Regions from separate parts of the Arthrobacter sp. Y3221087 genome, predicted to be linked through region 2. Evidence: riboswitches for the same ligand, from Rfam matches in the RefSeq annotation. Region 2 holds a riboswitch; the other holds the start of a gene.
What was found. A riboswitch is a leader RNA that binds a small molecule or an ion and turns the genes downstream of it on or off. The one in region 2 is predicted to bind cyclic di-AMP.

Region 1 (4,205 bases), on a different contig from region 2:
GACCTACCACGGGGTCGTCCCCTTCGGCCACCACGCTCGCCTTGCCCGTGAGCACAAGCACCAGCGCCCGGCGGAAAGTGACAACCGCCAGCGGTTCATATCCAGCATTCAGAACGAGAGTGCGCATGCACGTACCTCTTCACGGCCGCACCCGTCAGGGGCACGAGGGCCGGCTGCCCTCGGCATGTCCGGGCTATGGATCGACACCACAAGAGTAAACACAGAAGCGCACTATCAGCTAATCGCCCTCGGGAAGGCATTTGATCCGTCCGCTGGCAGGCCATCTCCTGGAGCCCTCCGCACGGACCGGCCGCAGGCCCCGCCTGCTTCCCTTAAAAGGGAAAGGACCCCTGCTTTGTGGGCAGGGGTCCTTCCTCCATCGCCGGCCGTCGGGGGCGCCGGCCGGGGACGCGGGGACTAGTTGACGCGGATGAAAACCGGGCCGGAGCCAACGTTGGCGCTGAAGACCACCGTCTGGTTGCCGTTGTAGCCGCCGTGGACCGCCTGGCCGTTGCCTGCGTAGACAGCAATGTGCGCCATGCCGGCGCCGCCATCAGCGTAGTAGATCAGGTCGCCGGGCTGGGCTTCGGCAGCGCTCACCGTGCGGCCCAGTGACAGGTAGCCTGCAGGCCAGTCGTGGAAGTTGATGCCAACGGCCGCCAGGGAGTTGGTCACCAGCATGGTGCAGTCCTGCATGACACCCAGCTGGGCGTAGGCGGCGGACAGGATGGCTGCAGCCTTGCCGCTGGCGGAAGCCGGCGCGGCAGGAGCAGACGCAGCAGAAACCTTGGCGGTGACCTTCGGAGCGGGAGCGGTCTGGGCAACCGGGGCAGGGGCCGCCGGCGCGGCTTCCTCTACCACAACCTCGGGCTCTTCCACGACCACGGGCGCCGGCGTGGTGGTCACGGCAGGCTTCTCGTAGGTGATGGCGATGGTGGAAGCAGCGGAGATGGGAGCTTCGATGGCCGATTCAACTTCCAGGGCGGACGCCGGAGCGGAGTCACGCTGGATATTGGCGTCGGCGGCGTTGGCGGCGACGCCGCTGGTCAGCACCAGGCCGGAGGCCGCAGCGATCACGGCGGCCTGGCGACCTACGCCGCCGGCGTTGTCGCCCACAGCCTTGGCAATGACGGCGATCGAGCTGGTTTTGGTGACCTCGGCACGGTGCCGTGCGGTAGCACGAGTAGTCATCAGTTCTCTCTTTCGATTACCTCGGGGCCTGTGGGCAACCCGAGAGTTTTGGACGCGCCGGCATCTTGGGGGTACGTCGGCGCGCCCCGAACGGGGATGGTGGTTTAGCGAAAAAGTGCGGGCAAAGAAATAGTTCCCGGGGCCGAAGCCCCAAGAACTATTAGCCTGCGAGGGTGTAGAAGGAGGAGGTGCCGGTGGCGGCGACGGAGTGCAGCAGAGTGCCCTGGGAGGGGTTGAGTGCGCTGATCATCATGCCGTTGCCGACGTAGATGCCGACGTGTGCACCGCCGTTCTGCATCACCAGGTCACCCGGCTGGGGGGTGGAGGTGGGGGTCATGGCGGTCCATGCGTTCACGCGCGGGATGCTGATGCCGGCCTGGGCGTAAACCCACTGGGTGAAGCCCGAGCAATCCCAACCGGAGGTGGGGCTGGTGCCACCCCAGACGTAGGGGCTGCCAATGCCCGTGTAGGCGATGGCGGCGAGTCCGGTGGTGGCCGCAGAAGCGGCGGTCGCAACAACCTTTTCTGCCGCGGTTGACGCCGTTGACTCGGCGGAAGTGGCGGTCTCGTCCTCGTCGTCGGAGGTTGACTGCACGGTCACGCGTTCAACAACGGGAGCGGCGACGGTGGTGACCACCGGGCGCTCGAAGGAAACGGTGGCGGTAGGTGCTGCGGTGACTGCAAGTGCTGTCTGCGCGGAACCCGACTCGGTGGAAGCGGAGACACCGGCGGTGGTGTCCGCGGTGGCCGGCAGCCCCATGGCAAGGACAAGGCCGGAAGCGGCTGCAACAACAGCAGCCTGGCGACCCACTGTCCCGGCGTTGGCACTAACAGCCTTGGACACGGCGTCCAAAGGGTTGGTACGGACCGGTTGCGCACGGTGGCGCGCAGAATTATGGCGTGAAGACACGAAGGTAGCCTCTCCCAATGCCTGCGAGGTGAGCTGTCGGATTCGGATGGGAGTCACCCGGCCGCGCCGCTTCAAGGAAGCTTTGCGACTTAACCCCAAGGCCTTCCGTGAAGAAGGCCAAAATTGGTTCCCCCGCCCCTGCCAGACGATGAAATGCGAACGGACCTTGAGCGGTGGCAGAGTTAGGCAATCCGCACAAGAGCGTCAACTTCGGAAAAGTTGACGCGAGTTAGACGGTACAGGAGTTTTGACTGAATGTCACATTAAGGTCACGGCTGGTCACGGCAATTCGAGAGTCGGCAATCATTTGACTAGAGCCAGCCCGTCGGATCCACTACTTCGCCGTTGACCTGCACCTCAAAGTGCAGGTGGCATCCGGTGGAGGCTCCGGTGGTTCCGCTCAGTGCCACAACCTCGCCGCGCGAGACCGTCTGGCCCTCAGTCACATTGAAGGACGAGAGGTGGTTGTACGTGGTCTCCAGGCCGTTTCCGTGGTCGATCACCACGCGGTTGCCGCCGCCGAACTGGTGCCAGCCGACGAACGTCACGGTGCCGGTGGCAGCCGCGAGAACCGAGGTCCCGCACTGGGCAACGTAGTCCTGCCCGCGGTGGAAGTCGCCGGATCCACCCGTGATGGGGCTGACGCGGTAACCGAAGGGCGAGGCTGTGGTCAGCGACGCCAGCGGGGCGCCCAGGCTTCCGGTGGATGCGGCGCGGGAAACAGCGCCGGCGGACTGGGCGCTCAGGAGCTGCTTGAGCTTGCCGTCTGGATCCGCCTGGGTCACTACGGCCGAGCGGCTGAAGTCGATCTGCGCTCCGGCTTCGGCGGAGATAGCGGGCTGCGGGGTGACGGCGGCGGCCGCAACAGGCGCAATGCCCGTCTCGCCGGTGGCCATGACTGGGCTGGTGGCCGGAACAGTAACGGTGAGCACCAGGCCGGTGGCGGCGAGTGCCATGCCGGCCTTCTGGCCGATGCCGCTCGCCGAGGCGAACTCGGTGATCTGCCGGAACGGACCCCGACGGCGCCGCGCATCACGGTGGAGATCGCGGGGGCGCTCCGTGTGGATGACTTCGGCGACGCGCGGCGCCGAAGCGGGGCCAGCGGCGCGGCGGCGCCCCCTGGAGGTCTGCATGGACAAGAAGGATTCCTCTCTGGAAAGCCTGCGAAGTTAGCTGTCGGATTCGGGTCAGAGAGTGCAAAGACCCGGTCCGCCGTAAGCAAGCTTCGGCACAGAGATATCCGCTGAGGGATTCCTTCACTGGAAGAGGCTTGCTGCTGACGGACTTCACCCCAAGGCAGTCCCCCGCTGCCGCTTGTGGTTCCCCCGCCTCTGCCAGTTAGTGACTCGTGCTCCTGATCCGCTGGCAGAGCTCGGCTCCGGATCAGGTAACGCTTTTGTATCAACGCTTGGTTCAACTATAGGGGCTTAAGGCCCTAGGTAACAATTCCGTTATCTTGGCGTTACCGGCGTCACACCGGGCGGTCGGCCTTCCTAGCGAACGTGAACGAACACGTGCGCGGCAACCTCCGGCGGGAGTTCCAGAGCGCCTTCAATGCCGGGCACGCGGACCGAGATGTAGTCGCCCACACGTTCAAGAGTTACCGCGGCGCCTGGGCGGATGCCTCCCTCATCGAGCTGGGACAGCAGTTCCGGCTCCACCTGGATGGGCTCTGCCAGCCGGCTGACCGTGACCTCCGACGCAGGCCCGTAGGACTTCATGGCTTCCAGGAGGCTCGTCACCGTATCGCTGGAGGCAAGTGCGGGCTGGCCACCAAGTGCGGCAAGGCCCGGAATCGGATTGCCGTACGGCGATTCGGTGGGATGGTCCAGCATCTCGTAGATGCGCCGCTCCACCCGCTCGCTCATCACGTGCTCCCAGCGGCAGGCTTCGTCGTGCACATAAGCCCAGTCCAGCCCGATCACGTCGGCCAGGAGCCGCTCGGCCAGGCGATGCTTGCGCATGACCTCGGTGGCGCGCTTGCGGCCGACTTCAGTGAGCTCCAGGTGCCGGTCGCCGGAGACCACAACCAGGCCGTCGCGCTCCATCCTGCCGATGGTCTGGGACACCGTGGGACCCGAGTGGCGCAGGCGTTCCGCGATAC
Region 2 (4,205 bases):
GGCGGGCCCTCCTGCTTGGCGAGATCCTGGACGCCAACGGCCGCCTGCGCGATATCCACCTCAAAGGCTCGGGCCGCACACCTTTTGCGCGTGCAGGTGACGGGCGTGCCGTCGTCGGGCCCATGCTCCGGGAATACCTCGTCAGTGAGGCAATGCACGCGCTGGGGATTCCCACCACCAGGTCTCTCGCCGTCGTCGGCACCGGACGCCTGGTGCGCCGGGACGAGATGCTGCCCGGGGCAGTCCTGGCCCGGGTGGCCAGCAGCCACCTGCGGGTGGGGAGTTTCCAGTATGCGCGGGCCACGGACAACCTCGAGCTGCTGCGCCGCCTGGCGGACCACGCCATCAGCCGGCATTACCCCGCCGCCGCTAAAGCTGAGAATCCGTATCTTGCGCTTTTCCGGGCGGTGGTGTCGGCCCAGGCCGCGCTGGTGGCGCAATGGATGCTGGTGGGCTTCGTCCACGGCGTGATGAACACGGACAACATGACCATTTCCGGCGAGACCATCGACTACGGGCCCTGTGCGTTCATGGACGATTTCAATCCCGCCGCCGTCTACAGCTCCATTGACGTGGGCGGGCGGTACGCCTACGCCAACCAGCCTGTTATTGCCGAATGGAACCTGGCGCGCCTCGCCGAGTCGATCCTTCCGCTGATCAACGAGGATCAGGAGCAGGCCGTCGCTCCCGCCGTGGAGGCGCTGGGCGAATTCCGCAGGCAGTACAGCGATGCTTGGTTCGACGGGATGAGGACCAAGCTGGGCCTGCCCGGCAGCCCCGCGGGAAGCCCTGAGGCCGAAGCGGCATCCGAACTGGTGGACGGGGTGGTTGCGATCCTGAAGGACGGCCCGGTGGACTACACGCGGTTCTTCCGCAACCTGGGCGAAGCAGCGCGTGGAAATGACAGGCCTGTCCGGGGCATGGTCATGGACCTGGCAGCATTCGACGCCTGGGCCGGGCGCTGGCGGTCCATGAAGCCGGATGCGGACCGGATGGACCGGGTGAATCCTGTGTACATTCCGCGCAACCATCTGGTGGAAGAGGCTCTCGCTGCGGCCACCGGCGGCGACCTGGAGCCGCTTACCAGGCTCCTTGAAGCAGTGGGCGCCCCTTACGAAGAGCGACCCGGGCTGGAACGTTACGCCGAAGGCGCGCCGGAAGACTTCGGCAAGTACATGACGTTCTGCGGCACGTGACAGGCTGAGCCGCAAAGTGGCGGCGGGGCCCCGGTGGCAACACGTTAAATACGACAAGGGCGGCAGCCGGGTCTTCCCGGCTGCCGCCCTTCTGTGCGCAGCTCTTGGTGCGGCTGCTTCAGTTGCGCGGGGTAACTACGCTACCCGGACGAAGGAAGCTCCGCCGAGCCAGCTGATGGAGTGGACTTCGGTCTTGTAGCCGTCCACGCCGCCGCTGACAACCTGGCCGTCGCCGGCGTAGACGCCCACGTGGCCTGCAGTGATCACCAGGTCGCCGGGGGCGGGGGTGCCCACGGTGGTGCCGTACTGGTAGAACTGGCCGGGAGCCAGGTCACCGACGGACTTGCCGACGGAGCGGAGGGCCTTCTCCACCATGGCGGTGCAGTCCTGCTGCACGCCCAGCTGGCCGTAGGCGGAAGCCAGGATGGCTGCACCGGTGCCGGTGCCGGTCGCGGCAGGTGCGGGAGCCGGGGCCGGAGCCGGGGCAACGGCCGCGGAGGCATAGTTCACGGTGGAGCCGGTGTTCGCCAGGGCAGGTGCGGCCGGGGCAGGAGCAGCGGCAGGTGCCACGTAGCCGGCGCCCGGAATGGTGATCTGGTCACCGGGGTAGATGATGGTGGAGATGTCCAGGCCGTTGGCGGCCAGCACATCGTTCAGGCTGACGCCGTGAGCGGCCGAGATGGCGCCCAGGGTGTCTCCGGAAACCACGGTGTAGACGTTGCCGGCGGCAGGGACTGCGGCAGCGGGGGCAGCCACTGCGGCTGCCGGAGCGCTGTACGCCTGGACGCTAGCGGTTTCGGTGGTATCCGGGCCGGTCACGCCTGCATGGGCGGGAGCTCCAACACCGAACGCAATGCCGGACGCAGCGGCAACTGCGAGCACCGGACGGCTGAGCGTCCGTGCCTGGGACTTTGCGGAAGCAGCCAAGCCCTGGAGCGCGATTGAGCGGGCCGGAGTCGCGCGGTGACGGGCGGTAGGGAAATTTTTTGACACGTGTGATCGCCTCTCCCATGCCTGCGGGGTGAGCTGTCGGGTTCGGGTTGGAGATACCCGGCCGAAGGCAACCGCCCACAATGGACGGAGGCGCTATCGACTTAACCCCAAGGCCGTAACGGCCGTGGAAACTTGGTTCCCCCGTCCCTGCCAGCTGGAAAGCGGTTGAATCCCGGGTCAGTGGCAGGGCTCGGCATACTGATGGGAATGTCCCGTTTGGGAGGGACACCTGAAGACCATAACCCGACCGCGGAGCAATTGTCACGTTTGGGTAACATACGAGGCGCTTCTATCGTATTAAGCAATCGTATGGAGGTACTAGCACACCTTTCTGACCTCGCGTGATATTTGGCAGCTGGCGTGGCTTGTTATTCATGTCACAAATCTATAAAGGTAGCGGGGGGAGGCTGTCCAACCCTCAACCTCGTGTTGAAACCCGCTAAGCTTCGGAGCTATGCGCCTGACCGGAAGCATGTTCAAGCCCCCGTTGCTGGCAGGGCTGCTGGCACTTGCCCTCGCCGGCCCCGCTGCCGTGCTTCCGGCGGCCGCGGATGAGCCTCCGCCGGGCGGGTACCCATCGTGGGAAGACGTTCAGAAGGCGCAGCAGTCTGAAGCCCGGAAGGCGGCCGAGATCGAGAACATCACGGGCCTGCTTCAAGGCCTGCGGTCCGAGTCCGAAGCGCTCGGGACGGCCGCCGTGGCCTCCGCAGCCGACTATGCACTGGCGGATGCCGCCCTGCAGGCCGCAACGGCCAGGGTGGATGCCCTCGCAGGCCGGGCTGCCCAGGCGGACGCGGAGTTGCAGCGGCATCAACAGGCCGTTGGTGCGCTGGCCGCCAGATCGTACAAGACCGGCGGAACCACCATGGGATTCTTTGTGGCACTGGAAGCTCTGGAGAACAACAGCATCCACGGGCTCAACGTCGTTGAGGTGGTGGGAGCCAAGACCGCGGATTTGGTCAGCCGGGCGGAGGCCGCCGGCAAAGCCACCGCTGCGCTGGGGGAGCAGGAAAAGACCGCCAGGGCGGAGCGCGAACGCCTGTCCGGAGAGGCGAAGGCCAAGCTGGACACTGCCCGTTCCGCCCAGGACGCGGTGGCCCGCCAGGTCGCCGAAGAGCAGCGGCGCAGCGGAGAGCTGACCGCGCAGCTGGCGTCCCTCAAGGGCACGACGGCGGCGCTCGAGGGCGAATACCGGCAAGGCCAGGCGGCGCTTGCAGCCTATGAGGCGGCCCAGGCTGCTAAACGAGCCGCTGCCGAGGAGCAGGCCCGCCGGCAGGCAGCTGCAGATGCTGCTCCTGCCGGTGCTCAAAGACCTCCCGCTCCGGCAAACCCGGTCCCGGCAGCGCCGGTGCCAGCGAATCCCGCGCCGCTAAATCCGGCCCCGGTAAATCCTGCTCCCGTGAACCCGGCGCCGGCGAACCCCGCCCCTCTTGCCCCGGCGCCTGCGATCCCCGGCCCGCCCGCCGTCGTCGTGCCCTCCGTTCCAGGCGGCTCCGTCAACGATCCCGCTGCGGCCAAGAGCTACGCCTCCGGCCGCCTTGCAGCCTACGGCTGGGGCCAGGACCAGTTCCTGTGCCTCGCCCAGCTCTGGACCAAGGAATCAAACTGGCTGACCACCGCCACCAACCCCTACTCCGGGGCCTATGGGATTCCGCAGGCCCTGCCGCCCGGCAAGCTGGGAAGCGCCGGCAGCGACTGGCTTACCAGCTACCGTACGCAGATCGAGTGGGGGCTCGGGTATATCCGGGACCGCTACCGTACACCCTGCGCGGCGTGGGACCATTCCGTAGCCAGGAACTGGTACTGAGAGGCGCGCTAGGCTTTCTCCATGCCAGATTTTGAGCGGTTCCGGGTGCTGCTCGAGGAGGAGCGGAAGCGGAAGGCTGCGCTGCTTCCGGACCTTCGCGCGGACATCGCCTCGGCCAGTTCGGCCCGGCTCAATTCAAACGTCGACGACGAACACGATCCCGAGGGCGCCACGATCGCTTTCGAGCTGTCCCAGGCGGCCGCACTCCT

Region 1: it holds a riboswitch for cyclic di-AMP, as region 2 does, so the genes downstream of both, AC5RUO_RS17425 (C40 family peptidase) here and AC5RUO_RS08010 (LysM peptidoglycan-binding domain-containing protein) in region 2, are expected to answer to the same signal.

What each region holds. Positions count from the first base shown of each region.
Region 1 covers NZ_JBNHFE010000007.1:122,092-126,296, forward strand. Annotated here, with positions in the region: gene AC5RUO_RS17415 (HNH endonuclease) at 1-127, opposite strand, end outside; gene AC5RUO_RS17420 (NlpC/P60 family protein) at 418-1,191, opposite strand; gene AC5RUO_RS17425 (C40 family peptidase) at 1,352-2,035, opposite strand; cyclic di-AMP (ydaO/yuaA leader) riboswitch at 2,106-2,284, opposite strand; gene AC5RUO_RS17430 (M23 family metallopeptidase) at 2,413-3,234, opposite strand; cyclic di-AMP (ydaO/yuaA leader) riboswitch at 3,245-3,464, opposite strand; gene AC5RUO_RS17435 (iron-dependent transcriptional repressor DtxR) at 3,595-4,205, opposite strand, start outside.
Region 2 covers NZ_JBNHFE010000001.1:1,678,868-1,683,072, forward strand. Annotated here, with positions in the region: gene AC5RUO_RS08005 (protein adenylyltransferase SelO) at 1-1,196, shown strand, start outside; gene AC5RUO_RS08010 (LysM peptidoglycan-binding domain-containing protein) at 1,332-2,189, opposite strand; cyclic di-AMP (ydaO/yuaA leader) riboswitch at 2,193-2,363, opposite strand; gene AC5RUO_RS08015 (aggregation-promoting factor C-terminal-like domain-containing protein) at 2,644-3,996, shown strand; gene AC5RUO_RS08020 (TraR/DksA family transcriptional regulator) at 4,018-4,205, shown strand, end outside.